DNA from 4 places in the Acidovorax sp. BL-A-41-H1 genome. Region 4 is predicted to be linked to each of the others. Evidence: riboswitches for the same ligand, from Rfam matches in the RefSeq annotation. Region 4 holds a riboswitch; each other region holds the start of a gene.
The links. A riboswitch is a leader RNA that binds a small molecule or an ion and turns the genes downstream of it on or off. The one in region 4 is predicted to bind S-adenosylhomocysteine.
Positions count from the first base shown of each region.

Region 1: another riboswitch for S-adenosylhomocysteine. It lies ahead of metH (methionine synthase); the one in region 4 lies ahead of ahcY (adenosylhomocysteinase).
Region 2: another riboswitch for S-adenosylhomocysteine. It lies ahead of ACTPOI_RS03090 (homocysteine S-methyltransferase family protein); the one in region 4 lies ahead of ahcY (adenosylhomocysteinase).
Region 3: another riboswitch for S-adenosylhomocysteine. It lies ahead of ahcY (adenosylhomocysteinase); the one in region 4 lies ahead of ahcY (adenosylhomocysteinase).

Region 1 is NZ_JBPVJQ010000003.1:458,286-465,575, forward strand. Features, by position in the region: gene urtE (urea ABC transporter ATP-binding subunit UrtE) at 1-483, shown strand, start outside; gene fmdA (formamidase) at 697-1,923, shown strand; gene ACTPOI_RS03190 (FmdB family zinc ribbon protein) at 1,957-2,301, shown strand; S-adenosyl-L-homocysteine riboswitch at 2,441-2,558, shown strand; gene metH (methionine synthase) at 2,587-5,325, shown strand; gene ACTPOI_RS03200 (beta strand repeat-containing protein) at 5,619-7,290, shown strand, end outside.
Region 2 is NZ_JBPVJQ010000003.1:429,892-437,181, forward strand. Features, by position in the region: gene queC (7-cyano-7-deazaguanine synthase QueC) at 349-1,050, opposite strand; gene ACTPOI_RS03070 (hypothetical protein) at 1,161-1,307, opposite strand; gene ACTPOI_RS03075 (threonine ammonia-lyase) at 1,406-2,605, opposite strand; gene ACTPOI_RS03080 (hypothetical protein) at 2,683-3,528, opposite strand; gene recQ (DNA helicase RecQ) at 3,633-5,510, opposite strand; S-adenosyl-L-homocysteine riboswitch at 5,740-5,820, shown strand; gene ACTPOI_RS03090 (homocysteine S-methyltransferase family protein) at 5,845-6,909, shown strand; gene ttcA (tRNA 2-thiocytidine(32) synthetase TtcA) at 7,087-7,290, shown strand, end outside.
Region 3 is NZ_JBPVJQ010000008.1:94,063-101,352, reverse strand. Features, by position in the region: gene ACTPOI_RS22680 (DUF7657 domain-containing protein) at 1-2,043, opposite strand, end outside; gene ACTPOI_RS22675 (peptide chain release factor 3) at 2,047-3,672, opposite strand; gene ACTPOI_RS22670 (SDR family oxidoreductase) at 3,796-4,572, opposite strand; S-adenosyl-L-homocysteine riboswitch at 4,761-4,840, shown strand; gene ahcY (adenosylhomocysteinase) at 4,909-6,345, shown strand; gene ACTPOI_RS22660 (TlyA family RNA methyltransferase) at 6,513-7,290, shown strand, end outside.
Region 4 is NZ_JBPVJQ010000006.1:71,433-78,722, forward strand. Features, by position in the region: gene ACTPOI_RS13575 (hypothetical protein) at 1-654, opposite strand, end outside; gene ACTPOI_RS13580 (peptide chain release factor 3) at 659-2,293, opposite strand; gene ACTPOI_RS13585 (hypothetical protein) at 2,437-2,670, opposite strand; S-adenosyl-L-homocysteine riboswitch at 2,857-2,939, shown strand; gene ahcY (adenosylhomocysteinase) at 3,012-4,445, shown strand; gene ACTPOI_RS13595 (TlyA family RNA methyltransferase) at 4,828-5,832, shown strand; gene metF (methylenetetrahydrofolate reductase [NAD(P)H]) at 5,829-6,680, shown strand; gene ACTPOI_RS13605 (septal ring lytic transglycosylase RlpA family protein) at 6,746-7,264, shown strand.

The DNA.
Region 1 (7,290 bases), on a different contig from region 4:
GGCTTTCGCCGTGTGGCCAAGGGCATCGCCTACGTGCCGCAGGGCCGCATGATCTTCCCGACGCTCACGGTCGAGGAAAACATCGAGACAGGCCTGGAAAACTCGAAGACACGGCAGATTCCGGATGAGATTTACGCGCTGTTCCCCGTGCTGTGGGACATGCGCCGGCGCAAGGGCGGCAACCTCTCAGGCGGGCAGCAGCAGCAGCTGGCCATTGCCCGCGCGCTGGTCACCGACCCCAAGGTGCTGCTGCTCGATGAGCCCACTGAAGGCATCCAGCCTTCCATCATCAAGGACATCGCCAAGGCGCTCAACGAGATCCGCAAGATGCGCAAGATCACCATCGTGGTGAGCGAGCAGGTGCTGTCGTTTGCCATGGATGTGGCCGACCGGCTGTTCGTCATCGAGGGCGGCCGCCTGGTGCACGAAACCGCCCGCGCGGACACCGACCAGCAGCGCATCAAGGCGTACCTCTCGGTGTGACATGAAACACCCCCTGAGTCGCCTTCGGCGCCTTCCCCCTCTCTCGCATCGCAGCGCGCTGCGGGAGGGGGACGCCCCCAGCGCGGCGGGGCGGCCCTTGCGCGGGGGCACTGGCGTTGGCCGTGACCGTTTTACAGGCAGCCTGCCTTGCAGGCCCTGGAGCTTTTATCTCGCGTTTTCATTTTTCCACCCACCCCTTCCAAGGAGCACGCCATGGCTGAAACCCTGATCAAGGTCGATCTGAGCAAGTCGCCCACCGAGAACGAGAACATCCACAACCGCTGGCACCCCGACATCCCCATGGCCTGCTGGGTCAACCCGGGCGACGAGTTTGTGCTGGAGACGTTTGACTGGACGGGCGGCTTCATCCAAAACAACGACAGCGCCGACGACGTGCGCGACATCGACCTGACCACGGTGCACTACCTGAGCGGCCCCGTGGGCGTGAAGGGGGCCGAGCCGGGTGACCTGCTGGTGGTGGACCTGCTGGACATTGGCGCCAAGCAGGACAGCCAGTGGGGCTTCAACGGCTTCTTCAGCAAGAAGAACGGCGGCGGCTTTCTGACCGAACACTTCCCGCAGGCGCAAAAGTCGATCTGGGATTTTCACGGCATGTTCACCAGCTCGCGCCACGTACCGGGCGTGAAGTACGCCGGGCTCATCCACCCCGGGCTGATCGGCTGCCTGCCCGACCGCAAGATGCTGGAGCAGTGGAATGCGCGCGAACAGGCGCTGATCGACACGGCGCCCACGGCAGGCCTCGCCAATCCGCCCTCTGCCGGTACGGCCCACATGGGCCGCCTGACGGGTGAGGCCAAGGCCAAGGCAGCCGCGGAGGGTGCGCGCACCGTGCCCCCGCGCGAGCATGGTGGCAACTGCGACATCAAGGACCTGTCGCGCGGCTCCAAGGTGTTCTTCCCGGTGTATGTGGAGGGCGCGGGCCTGAGCGTGGGTGACCTGCACTTCAGTCAGGGCGACGGTGAAATCACCTTCTGCGGTGCCATCGAGATGGCGGGCTGGGTGCACATGAAGGTCACCCTCATCAAGGGCGGCATGGCCAAGTACGGCATCAAGAACCCGATCTTCAAGCCCAGCCCCATCACCCCCACGTACAACGACTACCTGATCTTTGAAGGCATCAGCGTGGACGAGACCGGCAAGCAGTACTACCTGGACGTCAACGTGGCCTACCGCCAGGCCTGCCTGAACGCCATCGAGTACCTCAAGAAGTTCGGCTACTCCGGCGCGCAGGCTTACTCCATCCTGGGCACCGCCCCGGTGCAGGGCCACATCAGCGGCGTGGTCGATGTACCGAATGCCTGCGCCACGCTGTGGCTGCCCACGCAGATTTTTGACTTCGATATCAACCCCAGCGCGGCAGGGCCGATCAAGCACCTCGACGGCTCAGTGGCGATGCCGCTCTCGCCTGATCTGGTCTGACCGCATAACGCCATTGCCGAGCAAGGAGCCGCCATGCCCACCTACGACTACGCTTGTGCCCAGTGCGGCGGCTTCGACGCCTTTCGCCTGCTGGCCGACCGCAACGAGCCTGCTGCGTGCCCCGACTGCGGCGCGGCGTCTCCACGCGTGTTTGCCACGGCGCCGCGCCTGGCGCTGATGAGCGCCACCACGCGCAGCGCCATTGCGACCAACGAGCGTGCGCGGCACGAGCCGCAGCGCTCGGGCGATTACGCGCGCCTCAAGCACCCGGCGGGTTGCGGGTGCTGCTCGTCGTCGGCCAGCCGCAAGGCGACGGTCACGGCCCCCAATGGAGCAAAGGCGTTTCCGAGCAAGCGGCCCTGGATGATTTCGCACTGATCGGTAGGGGGTGAGGTGGCGGCTTGCGTGCCAGGCCGGGCTGCCACACAGCATGTGCATGCGCGCCAGAAGAGCAAAACACAGGCGTGGCTGACCTCTGGCATGTGGTGGGGTGCCGCTTCCGCCTAAAATCGCCGCTTCGCCCAAGGAGCGTTGCAGCGGCAGGCCAGGTCCCACCCCCATCGGTGGACGGTTGTCGTCAGGCTTGGGCAGTCGGCACTGTCGCAGGCCATCTTTTGCAACGACGCTCACCTGTTTTTCCGTGTTTTCGCACAGGTGAGCCCCATGTCTGCTATTTCTTTGCCCCCCATGAAGCTGTCCGGCCTGGAGCCGGTGTCCATTGGCGAGGGCACGCTTTTCGTCAACATCGGTGAGCGTACCAATGTCACCGGGTCCAAGGCGTTCGCGCGCATGATCCTGAATGGCCAGTACGAAGAGGCCCTGGCCGTGGCGCGCCAGCAGGTGGAAAACGGCGCGCAGATCATCGACATCAACATGGACGAGGCCATGCTCGACAGCAAGGCCGCCATGGTGCGTTTCCTGCAGCTCATCGCCTCCGAGCCAGACATCGCCCGCGTGCCCATCATGGTCGACAGCTCCAAGTGGGAGGTGATCGAGGCCGGGCTGCGCTGCATCCAGGGCAAGGGCATCGTCAATTCGATCAGCATGAAAGAGGGCGTGGAGCCCTTCAAGCACCAGGCCAAGCTGCTGCGCCGCTACGGCGCCGCCGCCGTGGTGATGGCGTTTGACGAAAAGGGCCAGGCCGATACCTACGAACGCAAGATCGAGATCTGCGAGCGCGCCTACCGCATCCTGGTGGACGAGGTGGGCTTCCCGGCCGAAGACATCATCTTCGACCCCAACATCTTTGCCGTGGCCACCGGCATCGAAGAGCACAACAACTACGCGGTTGACTTCATCGAAGCCACGCGCTGGATCAAGCAAAACCTGCCGGGCGCCAAGGTGTCGGGCGGGGTGTCCAACGTGTCGTTTTCCTTCCGCGGCAACGACCCGGTGCGCGAGGCCATCCACACCGTGTTCCTGTTCCACGCTATTTCAGCCGGCATGGACATGGGCATCGTCAACGCGGGCATGGTGGGCGTGTACGACGACCTGGAGCCCGTGCTGCGCGAGCGTGTGGAAGACGTGGTGCTCAACCGCCGTCCCGATGCCGGCGAGCGCCTGGTCGAGATCGCCGAAACCGCCAAGAGCGGCGCCAAGGACGAGAGCAAGCGCCTCGAATGGCGCGGCACGCCCGAGCACCCCAAGACCGTGGGCGAGCGCCTGAGCCACGCGCTGGTGCACGGCATCACCGACTTCATCACCGAAGACACCGAAGAGGCCTACCGCGAGATCCTGGCCAAGGGCGGCCGCCCGTTGCACGTCATCGAGGGCCCCCTGATGGACGGCATGAACGTGGTGGGCGACCTGTTCGGCGCGGGCAAGATGTTTTTGCCCCAGGTGGTGAAAAGCGCCCGCGTGATGAAGCAGGCCGTGGCCCACCTGATTCCGTACATCGAAGAAGAAAAGCGCCAGGACGAAGCCGCGGGCCGCGACGTGCGCAGCAAGGGCAAGATCGTGATCGCCACCGTCAAGGGTGACGTGCACGACATCGGCAAGAACATCGTCACCGTGGTCTTGCAGTGCAATAACTTCGAGGTGGTGAACATGGGCGTGATGGTGCCCTGCCACGAAATTTTGGCGCGCGCCAAGGTCGAGGGAGCGGACATCGTGGGCCTCAGTGGCCTCATCACCCCCAGCCTGGAAGAAATGCAGTATGTGGCCGGCGAGATGCAGAAGGACGACCACTTCCGCATGCGAAAGATCCCGCTGCTGATCGGTGGTGCCACCACCAGCCGCGTGCACACGGCGGTCAAGATCGCGCCCCACTACGAAGGCCCCGTGGTCTACGTGCCCGACGCCTCTCGCAGCGTGAGCGTGGCCCAGAGCCTGCTGGGCGACGGTGCCGACACCTATGTGGCCGAGATGAATGCCGACTACGACAAGGTGCGCACGCAACACGCCAACAAGAAGGCCACGCCCCTGTGGCCCCTGGCCAAGATCCGCGCCAACAAGACGCCGGTGGACTGGTCTGCCTACCAGCCCACGGCGCCTCGTGCCTTGGGCCGACGCGTGTTCAAGAACTTCGACCTGGCCGAGCTGGCGAAGTACATCGACTGGGGGCCGTTTTTCCAGACCTGGGACCTGGCCGGCCCGTACCCCGCCATCCTCACCGACGAAATCGTGGGCGTGGAAGCCACGCGCGTGTTCGCCGACGGCCAGGCCATGCTCAAGAAGATCATCGAAGGCCGGTGGCTCACGGCCAGCGGCGTGATGGCGCTGCTGCCCGCCAACACCGTGAACGACGATGACATCGAGTTCTACACCGACGACACCCGCACCGAGGTCGCCATGACCTGGTACGGCATGCGCCAGCAGGCCGAAAAACACGTGATCGACGGGGTGACGCGCCCCAGCCGCTGCCTGGCCGACTTCATTGCACCCAAGAGCAGCGGCATTGCCGACTACGCCGGTATGTTTGCCGTGACGGCTGGCCTGGGTGTGGAGAAGAAGGAAAAGGCTTTCATTGACGCGCTGGACGACTACTCGGCGATCATGTTCAAGAGCCTGGCCGACCGCCTGGCCGAAGCGTTTGCCGAAGCGCTGCACCACCGCGTGCGCACCGACCTGTGGGGCTACGCAGGGGGCGAGGCCTTGAGCAACGAAGACATGATTGCCGAGAAGTACCGCGGCATCCGCCCCGCGCCCGGCTACCCCGCCTGCCCCGACCACAGCGCAAAGACAGACCTGTTCCGCGTTCTACAGTGCGAGGACATCGGCATGGGCCTGACCGAGAGCCTGGCCATGACGCCCGCGGCCAGCGTGAGCGGCTTCTACATCGGCCACCCTGATGCCGTGTACTTCAACGTGGGCAAGATCGGTGAGGACCAGCTGCACGACATGGCCAAGCGCCGGGGGATGGACGAGAAGGTGTTGGAGCGGTTGCTGGCGCCGAATCTTTGATTCCTGTGATCCAGTAGCCAATGGTGCTTGATTGACAAGCGCAATCAACGGATTCTTCGGTACTGCTTTGCCGCTTTGAAAGCCCCCGCATGCGGGGGCTTTTGCATTGGCACGCTGCATTCCTAGCGAATTTCTCACCGGGTGGGTACCCCACTTGTGTCGGGGTGCTTTCAGCCGGCACCTCGCATGTAATCGCCTGCGACTGGACCAGCCCCTTGCGGCCTGGACGGAGCATCTGGCGCTGGCACTGTCCGCAGCCAGGCATCCAGTGACCACAAGGGAGAGCGATTGCCATGCTGCACACATTGGGACTTTTGAGACGCCGTCTCGGTGGCGCAGTCGTGCGCCTGGGCGCCGCAGCCGTGCTGGCACTGGCGGTGTGCGCGCCCATGCAGGCCCAGGCCCAGCACACCTCGGGCGAATGTCCGGCCCAGACGGCTACGGTCACGGCCGGTGGCACAGTCACGATCAACATCAGCGACTGTGAGGTGCCCGGCTTCGGCGGAATTGGCCGGATCGATGGCGGAAATTCCGGCACCGCCAACATGGAAGACCATGGTGTCGCCACCACGCGGCGTGACGTCAGTGGTGCCTGGTTTCTCGACTACAGCCACAACGGCAGCACAGGCATTGGCTCGACCGATGTCTTCGAGCTGAGCGACGGGTCCATGAGCGGTATCGGTGACATCCAGTTCACCATCACCATCAACGCGTCGGCGTCGCCCATCACGGTGTCGCCCGGCGTACTGCCTGCGCTCACGGCGGGTGTGGCGTTCTCGCAAACGCTGACATCCACGGGCGGGCTGGCGCCGTACAGCTACGCTCTGCAAAGCGGCGTGTTGCCGCCCGGCCTGAGCCTGACCAGCGGCGGCGTCCTCAGCGGCACGCCCACCGAGCGCGGTGCCTACAGCTTCAGCGTGCGCTCGACCGATGCCACCACCCCCACGGCCCAGTTCGTGGACAAGGGGTACACAGGCACCGTGGCGAACCCCACCTTGACCCTGGCCACGCCCAGCGGCACCGCGATCCAGAGCGTGGCTTTTTCGCAGACGCTGTCCACCACTGGGGGCGTGGCGCCCTACGTGTACCAGCTCGAAACAGGGACCTTCCCTGCGGGCATTGCCGTTTCCAGCGCTGGCGTGGTCAGTGGCACCACCTCGGCAGCAACCGGCAACTATCCGGTCACCCTCCGCGTGACGGACTCCAGCACGGGCCCTGGACAGTATTTCGAGGTCGAAAACTACACGCTTACGGTGAGTCCGCCGCCCTCGGTGTCGATGGCCGTATCACCGGCGAGCGTGTCGGAAGACGGTGCGGCCAACCTGACCTACACCGTCACCCGAAGCCTGAACCTGTCCTCTCCCACGGTCGTCAACATCACCACCAGCGGCACGGCCACTTCCGGTACCGATTTCACGGGTGGTGTGGCGACTGTGACCATTCCGGCCGGGGCCACCACGGCCACGATCGTGATCGACCCCGCGGTGGACGGTACGGTGGAGCCCGATGAAACCGTCATCCTGACCGTGGCAGCAGGGACGGGTTACACGGTGGGCGCACCTTCCAGTGCCACCGGCACCATCCTCAATGACGACGTGCCCAGTGCCACGATCTCTGTCGCTCCCGCCTCCGTGGCCGAGGACGGCGCTCCGAGTCTGGTTTTCACGGTCAGTCTCAATCAGGCTTCCTTCAGTGCCACTTCGGTGAATTTCACGATCGGAGGTACCGCCACCAACGGCACGGACTACGCCACGGTCGCTTCACCGCTTGTCATTCCCGCCGGCAACACTACCGGCACGATCACCGTCAACCCGACTGCCGACGCCACCATTGAAGCCGACGAGACCGTGACGCTCACGCTGGCGGCGGGCGCAGGCTATACCGTGGGTGTGCCCAACAGTGCTACGGGCACCATCCTCAACGACGACCTGCCCAACCTCACCATCAATGACGTGAGCCTGAATG
Region 2 (7,290 bases), on a different contig from region 4:
AGCTTCCTTAAGTTGAAAAACAGTTTTTTCAAAGGAAGCGCCCCGGCGGCGGGATCACGGCGAGGCCTGCGCAGAATGCTTTGCTGAGCGCTGCCTTTGAAAAAACGGCTTTCGGCAGCGAAGCGTGGTTGCAGACATCAGCCTGGCTGCAGCACACCCCGTTGACCTGTGCTCAGTCGGCGGGCGGTCCGTGCAGTGCAGACCCGGCTTTCCGGGGCTGGCCACGCATCCGCGGGTCGGCTGGGATGACGATTTTATGAATCGCGCTCCAAACTGTCTGTCAGATTGGGCTTAAATCTATGCAAAAGTTGCATGGGGTTATGCGGTCGCTGCGGTTTGGGCGTGCGCTTACGGGCCGCTGCGCCAGCGTTCAAACCCGGCTTTGCGCAGTTCGCACGCCGGGCAGGTGCCGCAGCCATGGCCCCAGGCGTGCAAGTGATCGCGCACACCGTGGTAGCAGGTGTGCGAGTCGGCAATGATCAGCTCCGTGAGTGCGTCGCCGCCCAGCTGTTGCGCCATCTCCCAGGTCTCGGCCTTGTCAATCCACATCAGCGGCGTCTCGAACGTGAACCGCTGGCCCATGCCCAGCGACACCGCCACCTGCAGCGCCTTGAGGGTGTCGTCCCGGCAATCCGGGTAGCCCGAAAAATCGGTCTCGCACATGCCGCCCACCAGGGTGTGCAGGCCGCGCCGGTAGCCCACGGCGGCGGCCAGGTTGAAAAACAGCAGGTTGCGCCCGGGCACGAAGGTGTTGGGCAGGCCAGCCTCGGTCATCCGGATCTCGGTTTCGCTGGTGAGCGCCGTATCGCTGATCTGGCCGAGCACGGCCAGGTCCACCATGTGGTCTTCACCCAGCCGCGCGTTCCAGGCCGGAAAGCGCTCGCGCAGGGCCGTCAGCACCGTCAGGCGGGCTTGCAACTCCACATGGTGGCGCTGTCCATAGTCGAAACCGATGGTCTCGACATGCGCAAAATGCGTGAGCGCCCATGCCAGGCAGGTGGTGGAATCCTGCCCACCGGAAAACAGGACAAGTGCGTGACCGGGTCTCATGAAAGCTCCTTGGGTGAATGCAGGGGCCCGACTTGCCGCCAGGCATGTCCCTTCAGGGGACGAAAAAAAGCCCCGCGGGGCGGGGCTGTTCCGGGGCTGTTGCCAGCCGTTCAGGCCATGTAGACCGCGATGAACGCCAGCAGGAAGATCATGATCCCACCCACCACCGGCAGCACCACCGGCATCAGGGGCACCACGTTTTCCACGGGGTCGTTGGACGAGGACTCAGGGGTATGCGGGGTGTGGGGTGCAGACATGGGGGCTCCGTTGCTTAAAACTTGCGCAATTCTAGCTGCGTCAGCGCCTGATCCCTGCAAATGCCTGCGCGAACCAGGGCCTGAACGCGGCCGCCGGGTCAGATCAGGTCGGCCTGCATGCCGGCGGCGCGCAAATGTTCCAACACCTCGTCCACGTGCGCCTTGCCCCGCGTCTGCAGCACCAGTTCAATCTCGACGTTCTGCGCGGCCAGCATCGTGAAGGCGCGCTGGTGATGCACCTCCTCGATGTTGGCACCTGCGTCTGCCACCGTGGCGGTGATGCGCGCGAGTACCCCGGGTACGTCCCGTGCGCTCACCTTGATGCGCGCCAGGCGGCCCGAGCGCACCATGCCGCGCTCGATGATCGCGGCCAGCAGCAGCGGGTCGATGTTGCCGCCGCACAGCACCAGGCCCACGCGCTTGCCCGCAAACCGCTCGGGGTAGCGCAGTAGCGCGGCCAGCCCGGCAGCACCTGCGCCCTCCACCAGCGTTTTCTCGATCTCCAGCAGCATCAGCACGGCCTGCTCAATATCGCCTTCGTCCACCAGCACCAGGTCGTCCACCAGGCGCCTGATGACTTCCTGCGTGATCGTGCCGGGGGTGCCCACCGCAATGCCCTCGGCAATCGTCGAGGTGCCCTGCGGATGGAGCGTGCCCTTGACCGCATTCACCATGGCCGGGAAGCGCGACGTCTGCACGCCGATGATCTCGATGCCGGGCCGGATCGCCTTGGCGGCCGTGGCCACGCCCGAGATCAGCCCGCCGCCACCGACCGCAATCACCAGCACGTCCAGGTCCGGAACGGCCTGCAGCATCTCCAGGCCCAGCGTCCCCTGGCCGGCGGCCACGCCCTCGTCGTCATAGGGGTGCACAAAGGTCAGCCCTTGCGCGTCTGCCAGCGCATAGGCGTGGGCGCGGGCTTCTTCCAGCGTGTCGCCATGCAGCACCACCTCGGCGCCAAACCCGCGCGTGCGCTCCACCTTCACGCCGGGCGTGAAGCGCGGCATCACGATCACCGCCCGCAGGCCCAGGCGCTGCGCGTGGTACGCCACGCCTTGGGCATGGTTGCCCGCGCTCATGGCGACCACACCGCGCGCCCGCTCCGCATCGGTCAGCAGCGTGAGGCGGTTGCACGCCCCGCGCTCCTTGAAAGATGCGGTGAACTGCAGGTTCTCGAACTTGAGGAAGACCTGTGCGCCGACGATTTGCGAAAGCGTCCTGGATTCGACGCAGGGCGTGTCCAGCACCTGGCCTTGTAGGCGGGTGGCGGCATCGCGGATGTCTTGGAGGGTGAGCATGCGGGGGATTGTGGCTGAACCGAGAACCCTGCTACGAGGGTTAACACGCGGCGCCGCGCTCATCCCTGCCGCTGCTTCTAGTCCGCTGCACGCCCTGCCGCCGCGACTTCGCTAATGTGCGCGCGCAGCACGTTGTGCTCCCACATTGGCGCTTCGGACTTGAACACCAAGCCGGTACCCACGCCCTGAGGGCTGGTGTGTCTGCGGACCGACATCGTTTGTTGCGTCCCGCCGTTGCGCTGGGAATAGCCTTCGCCGTCGTCCACGCTGTATGCGAAATAGTACGAACGCAGTAACTGCCCTTGTGAGTTGATCTTTACGCACAGCACAGAGCCGGCCAGGCTGCCGCTGGTCTGGTGTTCGCAACCGAACGTACTGTCGGAATTGACAACGAGGCCATTGCCTGTCGAAGTCGGTCCAATGTTTGTCGACAGTTGCACGGCGTCTGCAGAGAGACCTTCAGAGCCCAGCGACAGCATGCTCCAGAGGCCAACGAGACTCTGTGCTGCAAACGGGTAGCCAAAATTGAAGCGTGAAATAGCCTTCTCAGGTTCTCCCGGCAGGGTCACATACCCGGTGATCCCGCTGGTAAACCTGAACGATGCGACTCCCGCGCTTCCTGCGGCAGAGCCGGAGAGAGGGCCGCTTCCGAGATAGCGCCCGCCGGTGTAGCGGTTCAGTGCAGCGCTGACCTGACCGTTCACCACTTTTCCCGTCGCGAGGTAAAAAGTGGGTTGCCCGTTGCTTTCGTAGCCGTACATCTGCATCACGAAAGTGTCGTTTTGCACATCGATCGCGAGCCCCCGGCCGGGTTTGCCATCCAGTTCGGAGTTGACTACCCAGGTGCCCGATTGGGGTGAGAACGCGTGGGCGGCCATGGCAGACAGAAAAAGTGCGGATGCGGCCAGCTTCTTGAAAAACATCGGATTCCTTTTGCATGAAAAATTCACAAGCAATCCAATGTAGCCAGGTTGTCCGCGCAGAACAAAAAGAATATCGCCACCTTGAGGATCATCAACCGATTCCTCTAGCCGTTCGACACCACCCGCAGCACCTCCACCCCATACGCCTCCAGCTTCTTCGCCCCCATGCCGCTGATGCCCTGCAGATCCTCCAGCGACGCCGGGTTGCGCTCGGCAATCGCCGCCAGTGTGGCATCGTGAAAGATCACGTACGCAGGCAGGTTGTGCTCGCGGGCCACCTCGGCGCGCCAGGCCTTGAGGTTGATGAAGCGCACCTGCGCATCGGGCCCCAGGTTGGCCGCGGCGGCAGGCGGGGCGCTGCCCTTGGTGGTGCGTTTGGCGGGGGCTGACGAGACCGACTCGCGCAGCTGCACCGGCACCTCGCCCTTGAGCACGGCGCGCGAGCCGTCGGTGAGGCACAGGGTGTCAAAACTCATGCCGCTGTCCAGCGTCACCTTTTGCAGGCCCACCGCGCCGGTGGCGATCAGCTGGCGCAGCACGCCGCGCAACTGCGGCTCGGTCAGGTCGGCGCCAATGCCGAAGGTGGAAATCTTGTCGTGCCCGAACTGCGCGACCTTCTCGGTCTTCTTGCCGCGCAGGATGTCCATGATGTGCCCTGTGCCAAAGCCGATGCCGCTGGCCTGGTGCACGCGGTAGATGGTGGACAGCAGCTTGCGCGCAGGGTCCGTGGCGTCCCATACGGCCGGCGGGTTGATGCAGTTGTCGCAGTTGCCGCACGGGGTGGATGCCTCGCCAAAGTACGCCAGCAGCCGCACGCGGCGGCAGTCGGTGGCCTCGGCCAGGGCCAGCAGGGCGTCGAGCTTGCCGCGCAGCGCGGCCTTGAACTCCTCGCCCGCCGGGCTCTCGTCGATCATGCGGCGCTGGTTGACCACATCCTGAAGGCCATAGGCCATCCAGGCATCGGCGTTCAGGCCGTCGCGGCCCGCGCGGCCCGTCTCTTGGTAATAGCCTTCGATGTTCTTGGGCATGTCCACATGCGCCACAAAGCGCACGTCGGGTTTGTCGATACCCATGCCGAAGGCGATGGTGGCCACCATCACAATGCCTTCCTCGCGCAGGAAGCGGTCCTGGTTGTGCTGGCGCACTTTGGTATCGAGTCCAGCGTGGTAGGGCAAGGCGGTGATACCGGCATCGCTCAGCGTGGCGGCCAGCTCCTCCACGCGTTTGCGTGACTGGCAATACACCACACCCGCCTCGCCCGCATGCTCGCGCTCGATGAAGCGCAGCAGCTGCGTAGTGGCATCCTTCTTTTCGACAATCGTGTAGCGGATGTTGGGGCGGTCGAAGCTGCTGATGAACAGGCGCGCGTCTTCCAGCTGCAGCCGCTCGATGATGTCGGCGCGCGTGAGGTCATCTGCCGTAGCCGTGAGCGCAATGCGAGGCACGCCCGCATAGCGCTCGTGCAGCACCGACAGCGCCCGGTACTCGGGGCGGAAGTCGTGGCCCCACTGGCTCACGCAATGCGCTTCGTCGATCGCAAACAGCGACAGGTGCCCGCCCTGGTACAGGCTGTCCAGCAGCCCCAGAAAGCGCGGCGTGTTCAGCCGCTCGGGCGCGGCGTACAGCAGGGTGATGTCGCCGGTCTGCAGGCGCAGTTCCACGTCCTGCGTTTCGTCATAGCTCAGGGTGGAATTGAGAAACGCCGCGCTCACGCCCGCCTCGTGCAGCGCGCCCACCTGGTCGTGCATCAGCGCAATCAGTGGCGACACCACGATGGTCACCCCACGCCCCTGCTGCTGGCGCACGATGGCCGGCACCTGGTAGCACAGGCTCTTGCCGCCGCCCGTGGGCATCAGCACCAGCGCGTCGCCGCCGGCAATCACATGCTCGACGATGGCCTGCTGCGGGCCGCGAAACTGCTCATAGCCGAACACATCCTGCAGGACGGCGTGGGCGGGCGAAGGGGCAAGGGAAGAGCGCAAAGACAAAAGATACTCTGAATTTGATAGCAACAGGGGCTTATGAATCAAGCGCTACAAGGCATTTTGGGCAAAAATGCCGTGCACGGGCCCGCTGGCGAAAGGCGCTTATTGTGCGCCCGCCGGTTCCGGGCCGGCCCACCGCCGGCTCATGCGATGAAGGGGCCCACGCCCCGTGGGCTGCGCCACGCCTGCAGCGGCAGGCTCCGGGCGCCTTTGCATTAAAATCTTGCGACCCAAGGGGCGCTGCAGCCGGGTTGTGCCACACGGTGCAGCCGGTCAGGCTTGGGGACACCAACTGCGCTCACTTGTACCCACCCGCACAGTGAGCCGCACCATGCATTCCGTCATCTACACCCGCGCCCAGCAACTCCCCGACATCCTCACCCAGCGCATCGTCATCCTTGACGGCGCCATGGGCACCATGATCCAGCGCTTCAAGCTGGGCGAGGCGCAGTACCGCGGCGAGGGCTACACCGACCCCGACGGCGCAGGTGACCGCTTCAAGGACTTTCCGCGCGACGTGAAGGGCAACAACGAGTTGCTCAGCATCACCCGGCCCGACGTGATCCGCGACATCCACGAGCGGTATCTTGCCGCGGGCGCCGACCTGATCGAGACCAACACCTTCGGCGCGACCACCATCGCGCAGGAGGACTACAAGATGGCCGACCTGGCGCGCGAGATGAATCTCAAGTCCGCCCAGCTGGCCCGCGCCGCCTGCGACAAGTACAGCACGCCCGACAAGCCCCGCTTCGTGGCCGGCGCCCTGGGCCCCACCCCCAAGACGGCCAGCATCAGCCCCGACGTGAACGACCCCGGCGCGCGCAATGTGGACTTCGAGCAGCTGCGTGCCGCGTACTACGAGCAGGTCGAGGCGCTGGTGGAAGGCGGCTCCGACGTGCTGCTGGTGGAAACCATCTTCGACACGCTGAACGCCAAGGCCGCGCTGTTTGCCATCGACGAGTTCTTTGAGAACAGCGGCCAGCGCCTGCCGCTCATCATCAGCGGCACCGTGACCGACGCCTCGGGCCGCATCCTGAGCGGCCAGACCGTGACCGCTTTCTGGCACAGCGTGCGCCACTCGCGCCCGCTGGCCATCGGCCTGAACTGCGCTCTGGGCGCCACGCTGATGCGCCCCTACATCCAGGAGCTGAACCGCGTGGCCGAGGACACCTTCATCAGCTGCTACCCCAACGCCGGCCTGCCCAACCCCATGAGCGACACCGGCTTCGACGAAACGCCCGAGATCACCAGCCGCTTGGTGCACGAGTTTGCGGCCGAGGGGCTGGTGAACATTCTGGGCGGCTGCTGCGGCACCACGCCTGACCACATCGGGGCGATTGCCCAGGCGGTGGAAAACGTGCCCACGCGCAAGATGTTCTACGCTGCAGAAGCCTGAATTTGGGTCAAATCGGCTGCTGGCGCTTGTCCCATAAGCACTGGAAGCTGTAAAAAACGTAGTGAATGCCGCACTGGCGCCATGCGGCCCCCCCATTGCAAGGCAGCGCCCGGTGCGGCACCCTTGCAACCCCCAGTCAACGCGCCCCCGTGTTTCTGCCTTCCGCTCCGCCCACCCATGCTTGATACCGCTACCCCGCCCGCCCCATCCGCCCTGGAAGGCGACGACGCAGCCGCAGTCGAAGCGAAAGCCGCGGCCCACGCCGCGCTCAAGCTCGAAAAGCGCCTGGTGCGCCAGGTGGCCCAGGCCATCACCGACTTCGGTTTGATCGAAGACGGCGACAAGGTCATGGTGTGCGTCTCAGGCGGCAAAGACAGCTAC
Region 3 (7,290 bases), on a different contig from region 4:
AATCACGTTCAATATGAGGATCATGCAAACCGCTGTGCGCACTTTTCCACGCATCATCCACCACGAAACGAAAAAACCAGCGAGCACTAGCGACCACAAAAACGGTGGACTATTATTGGCAAAGAGCTCCTTTGGAAAAAATTGCAATCCAATAAAAACCAGCAGTGCACTACCGCAAGCAATAGCGAAGTCCATACAGGTGCGGATGCCCGATACACGCACTGTCGGCGAGTCCGGCCGGGCGTTGGGCGTGAGGATTGCGAGAAGCGCTGTGCACGCTAATCCGATCGCTAAATCTAGGCGGCCAGACGGTACACGGCTCCAGAACGTCGCTTCTGCGAGCCACAAAGGAATGCCGAGGAAGCGAAAAACCGTCCATGCTGCAGCGAAAGCGAGGCAGGCGAACAACGCCCAGCGGGCGTTGATTGAACGCCTGCAGTAGATCAGCGCTAAGACGAGGAGGGGAAGTGGAAACAGTAGGTAAGAGCCGATTTCACTCTGGTTGGAATGAGGGCCTGCCCCAAAGGTCAGTGTCTCCGGGTTGGTGTAGCCGCGTAGTGCCCACAGCCAACTGATCTCACCCCCCTGCAGGGCTTTCCGTGCGCCGGGATAGGCAGTGGACCGAATTTTCTCGACTGCATCCGCTGTATCTATCCACCAACTTCCTAAGAGTGTGGCAACTACCAGTAAAGCAACGCTGAAACTGAGCCATTGGGCTTTGCGAAACTGTAATTCTTGTCGATGGTCCAGCAGCCAGCCGATAGCCAATAGCACAAAAAAAGTGCCCACCGTAATCTGCCATGGTGGGTACAGGACCAATACCCATCCAGCCCCAAGCACGCCCGTGACCGCGCCCAGGACAAGTGCTTTTGCCAAGGATTTGTTCCTAAGTGCTGACGCAGTAGTAACGAATAGCGCCAATGGGAAAAGCGCTGCGTAGAGTGGCCAATGAGACCAGCCTGCAGCATAGGGAGCGGTACAAAACGCAGTGGAAAGTGCGAGGTTGAAGCCATAGTTCCCAGGGCGTAGCAAGTTGAGCGCTTGCCATAGAAAAAAAAGACAGGCGAAGATAGGAAACTGCCAATGCCAGCTCAATGCTTGTCGCAGCGGCAGCAGAAAATAGCCCCAAGTTGCTGGACGCGCCAATGCAGCCGGCTGGCTGATTGGTACGCCGGTCATACCCACCACCCCCATATTCTGGCCTTCGATACCGATATTGGAGTTGACTATCGGGAAGCGCGGCGAATGGTTCCATTGAGCGAGCGTGTTTGCGGCAAGGACGCCCCATTCGTCTGAACGTATATCGCGCAACTTGAATAGTCTTGCGTCGCTCCCGTTGAATTCCATCACGCCCAAGCCGAATGGACCCTGCGGGCCTTTGCGCAGAAGTTGAAGCGAGCTTCCGGTGATGCCAAAGGCAACCAAGAGTACGAAGACGGTGCCAATAGCAATTCCCGTTCTCTGCGGGTGCCGGCCAACCCAGTGCTCCAATCCTTTTCCCCATCGGCGAAGTGGTGGAGCGTACGAAAGTGCTATCGCAGCGAGTACGAGCGCCAAGAGGATCCAGTGTCGGCTCTGCGGTTTGTCCACCTGAACTCGCGGCGTTTCGCCACCCCAGGCTGGAAGTTTGATGGCGCGGCCCTGGTCAAAGATCGCACTGACCTCGACGAGATGCGTGCCACTTGGCAATGACCCTTGCAGGGGGATGTCCGTCGAAAAACCGGTCATTGCACCTGGAACGCCAAGCGCTGCTTGCACGTCTTTTCTCTCGGATAACGACAGGATCTCTACTTCGTAGTGGCGGCCGTGGATGAAAACCTGTAACTTCTCGGGCGCACGCCGAGTGACTGAATCCCAACCCCAGCCCTCAATGTGCAATTGGTTGAGCGAACGGTCATAGCGCGTAGCGTCAATTGTTCCTTGAAATTCGTGACCGGCCTTGTCACTTGCGACCGCCAAACCACAAATCGATAGAAAACAGAAGAACAACGGAATGAGATACCGGAGGGCGAAAAGACTCCTTTCGTGCACGATACGTCGCATCCCCTATGCACCCTGCAAAGCCAACCCCGCATGCTCCCGCAGCGGATGGAAATGGATCTTCGGAAACCGCTCCTGCGCCAGCCGCACGTCGTAAGGTGAGGTGCACAGGTAGGCCAACGTATCCGCCGCATCGTGCGCCAGGCGCAGCGGGTAGGCATCGGTGAATGCACGCAGGTCGGCCGCGTTGTCGGCGGTGATCCAGCGGGCGCCCGTGTACTGGCAGCCTTCCAGGCGCACATCAGCGTCGTATTCGGCCTTCAGGCGGTGCTGTACCACTTCAAACTGCAGCTGGCCCACGGCGCCCAGCAGCATGTTGCCGCCGGCATCGGGCTTGAAGACCTGGATCGCGCCTTCCTCGCCCAGCTGGGCCAGGCCCTGCTGCAGCTGTTTGGTGCGCAGCGGGTTCTTGAGCACCACGGTCATGAACATCTCGGGCGCGAAGAAGGGCAGGCCGGTGAACTGCAGGTTGGCACCGTCGGTGATGGTGTCGCCCAGCTGCACGCCGCCGTGCGTGGTGAAGCCGATGATGTCGCCCGCGTAGGCTTCTTCGACCGCTTCTCGGCGCTGGGACATGAAGGTCACGACCGAGGTGGGCCGCAGCTCCTTGCCGGTGCGTTGCACCTTGAGCTTCATGCCCGGCGTGTATTTGCCCGAGGCCACACGCACGAAGGCGATGCGGTCGCGGTGGTTGGCGTCCATGTTGGCCTGCACCTTGAACACCACGCCCGAGAAACCTTCGTCTTCGGGCTGGATGGTCTTGACAACGGGCTGCTTGTTGACTTCGAGCGTACTCACGCGCGGGCCAGGGGGCGGGGCCATGTCCACCAGGGCGTCCAACACCTCCATCACCCCGAAGTTGTTCACGCCGGAGCCGAAGAACACGGGGGTGAGCTTGCCGGCCAGGAAGGCCTCATGGTCCCAGGCGGGGGATGCGCCGGTGGCCAGCTCCATGCTGTCCATGGCGGCGTCGAATTCGGCACCAAAGCGGGCGCGCAGCGTGTCCACGTCGGTGAGCGGGATGGACTCGAAATCCTGCGGGCGGCGTTCGCTGCCGGACTCGAACACGGTCATCGTCTTGGTGCGCAGGTTGATGATGCCGCCGAAGCTTTTGCCCTGGCCCACGGGCCAGGTCATGGGGCAGCAGGGCATGCCCAGTTCGCGCTCCACCTCGTCCATGATGTCCAGCGGGTCGCGCACTTCGCGGTCCATCTTGTTCACGAAGGTGATGATGGGCGTGTCGCGCTGGCGGCAGACCTCGATCAGGCGGCGGGTTTGTGCTTCCACACCGTTGGCTGCGTCGATCACCATCAGCGCCGAGTCCACGGCGGTGAGCACGCGGTAGGTGTCTTCCGAGAAGTCCTTGTGGCCGGGCGTGTCGAGCAGGTTGATCACATGTTCGCGGTACAGCATCTGCATCACCGAGCTGGCTACCGAGATGCCGCGCTGCTTTTCGATTTCCATCCAGTCGGATGTGGCGTGGCGGCTGGCCTTGCGGCCCTTGACGGCACCGGCGATCTGGATCGCGCCCGAGAACAGCAGCAGCTTTTCCGTCAGCGTCGTTTTACCGGCGTCGGGGTGGGAAATGATGGCAAAGGTGCGGCGGCGCCGGGTTTCGGGGGCGTGGGACACAGGGGGATTCCAAGAGGGCTAGGGCCCGCTGCGGCAAGGGCTGCGGCAGTGGGCGCGACAGGCGCGGTGCGCCGAATCGCGGGATTTTACCGGGCGGGCATTCTGGATTCCCCGGGGCGGGTCTCAGCCAGTGGGGGCCTGCGTGTGGCGGGCGTACATCTTCTGCATGCCGCCGATCCAGCGCTCGTAATCCTGCCCCTTGTTGCGGAAGTACTGCGCCACCTCGGGGTGGGGCAGTACCAGAAAGCGCCCGTCCAGCATGGCGGCCAGCACGTCGCCCGCCACCTGCTCAGGGGGGAGGATGCCGTCGTGCGAGGCCGATCCGCCGTCGCCCGTGACCATGGCCGTCTGCACCGATTGCGGGCACAGGCAGGCCACGCCCACGCCCTTGCGGCCGTAGGCGATGCGCAGCCACTCGGCAAAGGCCACGGCCGCGTGTTTGGTCACAGCATAGGGGGCCGACTCGACGATGGTCAGCAGCCCGGCGGCCGAGGCTGTGACGAGGAAGAAGCCCTCGCCGCGCTCCACCATCTCGGGCACCACGGCGCGCGCTGCCCACACATGGGCCATGCCGTGGATGTTCCACATTGCGTCCCACAGCGGGTCTTCGAGTTCGATGCCGCCCGGGCGGCCCAGGATGCCCGCGTTGGAGATGTAGGCGTCCACGCGGCCATAGCGTTCGCGCGTGGTGGCCACCAGGGCCTGGATGTCGGCCTCTTTGGAGACATCGCAGCGCACGGCCAGGCCCCCGATCTCGTCGGCCACGGCCTGGGCGGGTTCCAGGTGCAGGTCGGCCACGACGACGGCGCGTGCGCCCTCCTGTGCAAAACGCCGCGCGATGCTGCGGCCGATGCCGCTGGCGCCGCCGGTGACGATGACGACCTTGTCCTTGGGGTCCATGCTGTGCTCCTTGATGGCGCTTTTGAAAGAGCATCAGTGTCAGGGGCTCCGCCAACCCCGGCAGCCGCACAGGTGACATGGGTGGTTGGCATGTTGCCGGCGTGAAAGAGCAAGGGCGAGTGAGAGCGGGGCGGCCCCACCCGCAGCCGGGGATGTTTCCCCGCCGGGCACTTGCTTTTATAATCCGCCGATCCGAGGAGCGTTGCAGCGCCCCCAGCACAGGCGGGGCGTGAGGCTCGGAGTCACCCAGCAACGACGCTCATCCACTTCTCGTGTGGTGAGCCTTGTCACTCCCCCGACCAGTGGTTTTTCAAACATGCTTTGGAGCACACCACCATGAACGCACGCGTCAACGCCCCGGTCAACACCGACTGCATCATTGCCGACATCGGCCTGGCCGATTGGGGCCGCAAAGAGATCCGCATCGCCGAAACGGAGATGCCCGGCCTGATGGCCATCCGCGAGGAGTTCGCGGCCAAGCAGTCGCTCAAGGGCGCCCGCATCACCGGCAGCCTGCACATGACGATCCAGACCGCCGTGCTGATCGAAACGCTGCAAGCTCTGGGCGCCGATGTGCGCTGGGCCTCGTGCAACATCTTCTCCACGCAGGACCATGCCGCCGCCGCTATCGCTGCCACCGGCACGCCCGTGTTTGCCGTCAAGGGCGAGACCCTGGCCGAATACTGGGACTACACCCACCGCATTTTTGACTTTGGCCCCAAGGGCACCGCAGGCGAAGGCCCCAACCTGATCCTGGACGACGGCGGCGATGCCACGCTGCTGATGCACCTGGGCAAGAAGGCCGAGAAGGATGCGTCCGTGCTGGCCAACCCCGGCAGCGAAGAAGAGCGCATCCTGTTCGCCGCCATCAAGGCCAAGCTGGCCGAAGACAGCACCTGGTACAGCCGCAAGAGCGCCGAGATCATCGGCGTGACTGAAGAGACCACCACCGGCGTGCACCGCCTCAAGGAAATGTCGGCCAAGGGCTCGCTGATGTTCCGCGCGATCAACGTGAACGACTCGGTGACCAAGTCCAAGTTCGACAACCTGTACGGCTGCCGTGAGTCGCTGGTGGACGGCATCAAGCGCGCTACCGACGTGATGATCGCCGGCAAGGTGGCCGTGGTGGCCGGCTACGGCGACGTGGGCAAGGGCAGTGCCCAGGCCTTGCGCGCCCTGAGCGCCCAGGTGTGGGTGACCGAGATCGACCCCATCAACGCGCTGCAGGCCGCGATGGAAGGCTTCAAGGTTGTGACCATGGAATGGGCGGCCGACAAGGCCGACATCTTCGTGACCACCACCGGCAACCGCGACGTGATCACCTATGAGCACATGGCTGCGATGAAGGACCAGTCCATCGTCTGCAACATCGGCCACTTCGACAACGAGATCCAGGTCGCCAAGCTCGAAGAACACTGCCAGTGGGAGGAAATCAAGCCCCAGGTGGACCATGTGATCTTCCCGGATGGCAAGCGCATCATCCTGCTTGCCAAGGGCCGTCTGGTGAACCTGGGCTGCGGCACGGGCCACCCCAGCTTCGTGATGTCCAACTCGTTCGCCAACCAGACCATCGCCCAGATCGAGCTGTTCACCCACAGCGACTACTACGAAAACGGCAAGGTCTACGTGTTGCCCAAGCACCTGGACGAGAAGGTGGCGCGCCTGCACCTGAAGAAGGTGGGCGCCATGTTGACCGAGCTGAGCGACGACCAGGCCGCCTACATCGGCGTGCCCAAGCAAGGCCCTTACAAGCCCGATACGTACCGGTATTGATGGGCGGACCAAAGGGGCGCAGCCCCTTTCGGTTTGGTTCTGACGCTTCTGTTATCGCAGCCTCTGCGGTAGTGTGTCGCTGCTCGTTGGTGCTATATAAATGATAGCTTATGGCGCTTGATGGTATTGCGCTAGAGGCTGTTTTTAATCATAAAAGGATGGGCGCCATGCGCGCAGATGTGTTTTTGGTGGAGCGAGGGCATGCCGCCACACGCTCGCAGGCCCAGCGCCTGATTGCGTCGGGTGTCGAATGGCGCCTGTCGCCGCTCGCGCCCTGGCAGAAGGTGGCCAAGAATGGCGACGACATCCCGGCCATTGCCGAGGTGCAGTTGCTCGACGGTGCCGAGGCCAAGTACATCTCGCGCGGCGGGCTCAAGCTCGAAGGCGCGCTCGATGCCCTGGGTCTGAAGGTCCAGGGGCTGCGCTGCCTGGACGTGGGGCAGAGCACCGGCGGCTTCACCGATTGCCTGCTGCAGCGCGGTGCCGCGCAGGTGATCGGCGTGGATGTGGGCCATGACCAGCTGCACGAGCGGCTGAGGAACGACCCGCGGGTGGTGTGTGTCGAGGGCGTGAACGCCCGCTCGCTGACGGCCGAAGCGCTGCAGCAGGCCTGCGATCTGGCGCTCTCGGAAGTCATCGAGCTGGAAGAGGACAACGAGACCCAGCCCGAGGCCCCCTACAGCTGGATGCGCAACGGCGGCCAGGTGGACGAGGACTATGACGACAGCGACGATGCCAAGGAAAAGGACATCGAAGCCTTCAAGGCCGAACGCGCCGAGCTGGCCAAGGCGCGCGCACAGGGCACGCTGCCGGTGGAGCGCCGCCGCCGCGCCGACCGGGAAGATGTCGATATCACGCCCGAATTTGGCCTGGTGACGGGCGACCTGTCGTTCATCTCGCTCACACTGGTGCTGCCCGCGCTGGTGCCGCTGCTGGCGCCACAGG
Region 4 (7,290 bases):
TTGCGTGGCAGCGATGTTCAGGCCGATGGATGTCACCAGGATGACGGAAATCCAGACGCGGCTGCGCTGGTCGACCCATAGCAGTGCAACCGCGACCGGGACCAGGAAGATGATGCCGTTGGGCCTGGCAAAAGCGGCAAAGGGCAACGTGACCGCAATGACCAGCAGGCCTGCGGTACTCATCCGGCCGGCCCTCACTGCCAGCCATAACTCGAACAGCAGTCCGGCGACAGCGATGGCGTAGTAGCCGTCCGGGTACAGGGTGCCTGCGAAGTACACCATGTGCGGTGTGGCGCAGACCAGGATCAGAAGCGCCACGCAGCTCTTGCGCAGACCCTGTTGCCAGTACCAGGCCAGGATCCGTGCGAACACGAGCACGGCGAGTCCCATCAGGATGGCGATGGGTACCTCGACCCTGCGGGTGCTCTCGTAGCAAAGCCGTACAAACCAGTACCACAGCGCTGGCTTGCCGGAATGCCGGTCGGCGGGATGCTCGATCTCCAGCAGGACCGCCAGGCTGTCTTCTCCCAGCACGCCAGGCCAGAACGCCAGCAACCATGTGCCATACACAAGCGCCAGTACTCCGGCCAGCGAGGCGAACGGTCGCCACGGGAAGGGCGCCTGCGCGCCCGGTGCCGCGTTGCTCCCGTTCATCGGCCTAGTTGGCATTGCCCAGGGAGAGTCCCGCATGCTCGCGCAGAGGGTGGAAGTGGATCTTCGGAAAGCGTTCCTGCGCCAGCCGCACGTCGTAGGGCGATGTGCACAGGTAGGCCAGGGTGTCGGCCGCGTCGTGCGCCAGGCGCAGCGGGTAGGCGTCGGTAAACGCGCGCAGGTCGGCGGGCGTGTCGGCCGTGATCCAGCGGGCACCGGTGTACTGGCAACCCTCCAGGCGGATGTCGGCGTCGTACTCGGCCTTCAGGCGGTGCTGCACCACTTCAAACTGCAACTGGCCCACGGCGCCCAGCAGCATGTTGCCGCCAGCGTCGGGCTTGAAGACCTGGATGGCGCCTTCCTCGCCCAGCTGGGCCAGGCCCTGCTGGAGCTGCTTGGTGCGCAGCGGGTTCTTGAGCACCACGGTCATGAACATCTCGGGTGCGAAGAAGGGCAGGCCGGTGAACTGCAGGTTGGCGCCGTCGGTAATGGTGTCGCCCAGCTGCACGCCACCGTGGGTGGTAAAGCCGATGATGTCGCCCGCGTAGGCTTCCTCGACCGCCTCGCGGCGTTGCGACATGAACGTGACTACCGAGGTGGGGCGCAGCTCCTTGGCGGTGCGCTGCACCTTGAGTTTCATGCCGGGCATGTACTTGCCCGAGGCCACGCGCACAAAGGCAATGCGGTCACGGTGGTTCGCGTCCATGTTGGCCTGCACCTTGAACACCACGCCCGAGAAGCCTTCGTCTGCAGGCTGGATGGTCTTGACCACGGGCTGCTTGTTGACTTCGAGCGTGCTCACACGCGGGCCGGGCGGCGGGGCCATGTCGACCAGGGCGTCCAGCACTTCCATCACCCCGAAGTTGTTCACGCCGGAACCGAAGAACACGGGGGTGAGCTTGCCCGCCAGGAAGGCCTCATGGTCCCACGCGGGCGACGCGCCCACGGCCAGTTCCATGCTGTCCATGGCGGTGTCGAATTCCGCGCCAAAGCGGGCGCGCAGAGTGTCCACGTCCGTCAGGGGTATGGCTTCGAAATCCTGGGGGCGGCGCTCACTGCCCGACTCGAACACGGTCATGGTCTTGGTGCGCAGGTTGATGATGCCGCCGAAGGCCTTGCCCTGGCCCACGGGCCAGGTCATGGGGCAGCAGGGCATGCCCAGCTCGCGCTCCACCTCGTCCATGATGTCCAGCGGGTCGCGGACTTCGCGGTCCATCTTGTTGACGAAGGTGATGATGGGCGTATCGCGCTGGCGGCAGACCTCGATCAGGCGGCGGGTTTGCGCTTCCACGCCGTTGGCTGCGTCAATCACCATCAGGGCCGAGTCCACGGCGGTGAGCACGCGGTAAGTGTCTTCCGAGAAGTCCTTGTGACCGGGGGTGTCGAGCAGGTTGATGACGTGCTCGCGGTACAGCATCTGCATGACGGACGAAGCCACCGAGATGCCGCGCTGCTTTTCGATCTCCATCCAGTCGGACGTGGCGTGGCGGCTGGCCTTGCGGCCCTTGACGGCGCCCGCGATCTGGATCGCGCCCGAGAACAGCAGCAGCTTTTCCGTCAGCGTGGTTTTACCGGCGTCGGGGTGGGAGATGATGGCAAACGTGCGGCGGCGCCGGGTTTCGTCGAGGAACGGAGCAGACATTCGGGCAGGGGCCACGCTGTGGCGCGTGGCGCAGTAAGTGGCAAAGACCCGGCGATTATCCCCGTGCACTGCGGTGCAGGGTGGCGCCCGCGTGCGCCGGGGCCATGGGTAGCCGTTCTTTGCCGTCTGCACCGTGAGCGCGCTTACTTGGCGGGCGTGACCTCGACTTTCGGCACCTCGATTTCCTTCTTCTCGGTGGTTACGTTCACGTCTGGGGTCTTCACGTCGTACTTGGGCAAGGTCACATCGCCGGACTGGGTCTTTTCCACTTCGTACTTGGGTACCGTGACATTGCCCTCCTGGGTCTTCTTCACATCACAGGCAGCCAGGCCTGCAACGCTGGCAGCAACGAAGCTGATAAGGATGAGCTTTTTCATGGGGGAGCCTTTCTCGGTAGATCTGGATGGGAACCGCCGCCCGGTGGGGCAGCGGCGAACTCACGCTTTGAATTACACCCAGCGGCACGGATGAGCGCTGTAGGAAACGGGGTGGCTACCGGGTCGGCGCGGGGCTTGCATTGGCGCGGGGCAGTGCGCTGTCCGGCCGGATGTCATAAAATCCGCAAATCCGAGGAGCGTTGCAGCGCCCCCAGCAACAACAGCGGGGCGTGAGGCTCGGAGTCATCTAGCAACGACGCTCATCCACTTCTCGTGTGGTGAGCTGTTTCATTCACTTGCGCGACCAGTGGTTTTTCAAACTTGCTTTGGAGCAAACCATCATGAACGCCCGCGTCAACGCCCCCGTCAACACCGACTGCATCATTGCCGACATCGGCCTGGCCGAATGGGGCCGCAAAGAAATCAAGATCGCCGAAACCGAGATGCCTGGCCTGATGGCCATCCGCGAGGAATTTGCCAAGGCGCAGCCCCTGAAGGGCGCGCGCATCACCGGTTCGCTGCACATGACCATCCAGACGGCCGTGCTGATCGAAACCCTGCAGGCACTGGGCGCCAACGTGCGCTGGGCCTCGTGCAACATCTTCTCCACGCAAGACCATGCTGCTGCTGCCATCGCAGCCGCCGGCACGCCAGTGTTCGCCATCAAGGGCGAAACCCTGGCCGACTACTGGGACTACACGCACCGCATCTTTGACTTCGGCGCGGCCGGTGCGGAAGGCGAAGGCCCGAACATGATCCTGGACGACGGCGGCGACGCCACGCTGCTCATGCACCTGGGCAAGCGCGCTGAAAAGGACGCTTCGCTGATCGCCAACCCCACGAGCGAAGAAGAAACCTGCCTGTTCAACGCCATCAAGGCCAAGCTGGCGCTGGACCCCACCTGGTACAGCCGCAAGAGCGCCCAGATCGTCGGCGTGACCGAAGAAACCACCACCGGCGTGCTGCGCCTCAATGAAATGGCCGCCAAGGGCAGCCTGATGTTCCGCGCCATCAACGTGAACGACTCGGTGACCAAGAGCAAGTTCGACAACCTGTACGGTTGCCGCGAATCGCTGGTCGATTCGATCAAGCGCGCCACCGACGTGATGATTGCCGGCAAGGTCGCCTGCGTGGCGGGCTACGGCGACGTGGGCAAGGGTTCGGCCCAGGCCCTGCGCGCCCTGAGCGCCCAGGTCTGGGTCACCGAGATCGACCCCATCAACGCCCTGCAGGCCGCAATGGAAGGCTACAAGGTCGTGACCATGGAATACGCTGCCGACAAGTGCGACATCTTCGTGTCGGCCACGGGCAACAAGAACGTCATCCGCTATGAGCACATGGCCGCGATGAAGGACGAAGCCATCGTCTGCAACATCGGCCACTTCGACAATGAAATCGATGTCGCCTCGCTCGAAAAGCTGCAGTGGGACGAGATCAAGCCCCAGGTCGATCACGTCATCTTCCCCGATGGCAAGAAGATCACGCTGCTGGCCAAGGGCCGCCTGGTCAACCTGGGCTGCGCCACCGGCCACCCCAGCTTCGTCATGTCGTCCAGCTTTGCCAACCAGACCATTGCGCAGATCGAGCTGTTCACCAAGCAAAACGAGTACGAAGTGGGCAAGGTCTACGTGCTGCCCAAGCACCTCGACGAAAAGGTCGCACGCCTGCACCTCAAGAAGGTCGGCGCCATGCTGACCGAGCTGTCGGACGAACAGGCCGCCTACATCGGCGTGCCCAAGCAAGGCCCCTACAAGGCCAACACCTACCGCTACTAAGCGGCGGGTTGTGGGCAAGTCTGCGCTGTACGCTGCAGGCTTGTCCGGCCCTGCAGTGGCGCTGCCGTGCAGTCCCGCAGGCGTTGCAACGGCTGGCCTCTGCGCTTCCGTAGAGGATCTGCAACGTCACCCCCGTGGAGCGCGGGGACTGGCTGCAAAATGCCGCAGGCCGCGCCAGCGCGGCTGGCCTGTTCCAGTGCGCCTCCGGCGTCGCAGGGTCGCTGAACAGCCGGTGCACAGCGCGGTGACCGGCGGGTTTGCGGACATTCGCGGCCTGAGCGCCCCGCACCGGCCAGGCAATGTATTTGCTACTAAAGTAATAGCTGTAGAGACAATTAAAGCAAGCGCTACAGGCTAGTTTCATTCAAAAAAGGACGGGCGCATGCGCGCAGACGTATTTCTGGTGGATTTCGGCCATGCGGCCACGCGGTCGCAGGCGCAGCGCCTGATCGCTGCGGGGGTCGAGTGGCGGCTGTCACCGCTGGCGCCTTGGCAGAAAGTGGGCAAGAACGGCGACGACATCCCGACCGTAGCCGAGGTGCGCCTGCTCGACGATGCAGAGGCCAAGTACATCTCGCGCGGCGGTCTCAAGCTCGAAGGCGCGCTGCGTGCGGTAGGCATCGATGTCGCGGGCAAGCGTTGCCTGGACGTGGGCCAGAGCACCGGCGGCTTTACCGACTGCCTGCTGCAGCACGGTGCGACGCAGGTGATCGGCGTGGACGTAGGCCATGCGCAACTGCATGAGCGCCTGCGTGACGATGCCCGCGTGGTCTGCGTCGAAGGCCTGAACGCCCGCTCGATGACTGCGCAGGCGCTGCAGGAGGGCTGCGAGCTGGCGCTGTCGGAAGTGGTCGAGCTGGACGAAGACAACGACACCCAGCCCGAGGCGCCCTACAGCTGGATGCGCAACGGCGGCTTGGTGGACGAAGCCTACGACGACAGCGCCGATGCCAAGGAGCACGACATCGAAGCCTTCAAGGCCGAGCGTGCGCGGCGTGCCGAGGCGCGCGCCAAGGGCGCCCTGCCGGTGGAGCGCCGCCGCCGCGCCGACCGGGCGGATGTGGACATCACCCCCAGTTTCGACGTCGTCACGGGCGACCTGTCGTTCATTTCGCTCACGCTGGTGCTGCCCGCGCTGGTGCCGCTGTTGGCTGCGGGCGGCCAACTGCTGATGCTGGTCAAGCCGCAGTTCGAGCTGCAGCCCGGCCAGGTGGGCAAGGGTGGCATCGTGAAGGACCAGGCGCTGTATGCCGTGGTTGAAAAGCGCATCCGAGAGTGCTGCGCCGAGCAGGGGCTCGCCGTGCAGGCTTGGCTCGACAGCCCCATTGAGGGCGGTGACGGGAACCGCGAATTTTTTGTGTACGCAACCAGGAGCAGTGCTGCATGAATGCCGCCAATGCACAGGGCACCGGATTTCCGGTGAGCTTTGAATTCTTTCCGCCCAAGACGCCCGAGGGGGCCGACAAGCTGCGCGTGGCGCGCCAGCAGCTCTATGCACTGCAGCCCGACTTCTGCTCGGTGACCTACGGCGCTGGCGGCTCCACGCAAGAGGGAACGTTTGCCACCGTGCGCGAGATCCTGGCCGAAGGCGTGAGCGCCGCGTCGCACTTTTCGTGCATTGGCGCCACGCGGCAGTCGGTGCGCGAGCAGCTGACCACCCTGAAGGCCATGGGCGTACGCCGCCTGGTGGCACTGCGCGGTGACCTGCCCAGCGGCTACGGCGCGGGTGGGGAGTTCCATTACGCCAGCGATCTGGTGGCTTTCATCCGGGCCGAGACGGGCAACGACTTCCACATCGAAGTGGCGGCCTACCCCGAAGTGCACCCACAGGCCCGCTCGCCCGAGTCCGATCTGCAGGCCTACGTGGCCAAGGTGCAGGCCGGGGCCGATGCCGCCATCACGCAGTACTTCTACAACAGCGATGCGTACTTCCGCTTTGTGGAAGACGCCCAACGCCTGGGCGCCGACGTGCCGGTGGTGCCAGGCATCATGCCCATTGCCAGCTCGACCCAGCTGATGCGTTTTTCGGACGCCTGCGGTGCCGAGATCCCGCGCTGGATCCGCCTGCGCCTGCAGGCCTTTGGTGACGATACGGCCAGCATCAAGGCGTTTGGCCTGGATGTGGTGACCGACCTGTGCGACCAGCTGCGCGTGGCCGGTGTGCCTGCGCTGCACTTCTACACCATGAACCAGAGCGCGGCGACGCTGGAGATCTGCCGCCGGCTGGGCATCTGATGCAGGACCGGGGGGGTAGCGGCGCTGCGCAGCTGTCCCGGCGCCTGCCACGGGGCCGGACTGCCGTGGCAGCGCTGGCGGGCGGGCTGCTGTGGGTGTGCATGCTGTCCGCCTTTGCGCAGCAGGGTCTGGTGGCCGAACCGGACGCGCTTGCCCCGCACCTGTTGAGCGTGCCTGGGGAGGCGATGCTCATCGACCCCCCTGCGACGGAAGCCGTGACCCGTCCGGGTGCGCCTCTGGTGCCCCCGCCTGTGCTGGAGCCCGCTGCAGACGAGGTCGGGCTGGCATCGTGGTACGGCGCGCGCTTTCACAACCGGCGCACCGCCAGCGGCGAGCTGTTTGACATGAAGGCGCTGACCGCCGCGCATCCCACGCTGCCTTTTGGCTCCCTGGTCTGTGTGCGCAGCCAGATCACGGGGCGATCGGTGGTGGTGCGCATCAACGACCGGGGCCCGCACACCGGCAACCGCGTCATCGACCTGAGCCGCGGCGCCGCCGAGGTGCTGGGCATGGTCGGCCTGGGGCTCAAGCCCGTGGAACTGTTTGCGCTGGAAGAGGGCGACCGGAGTTGTCCTGCTCCTTGAGCGCAGCAAGCGTTGACGAAGGCGGT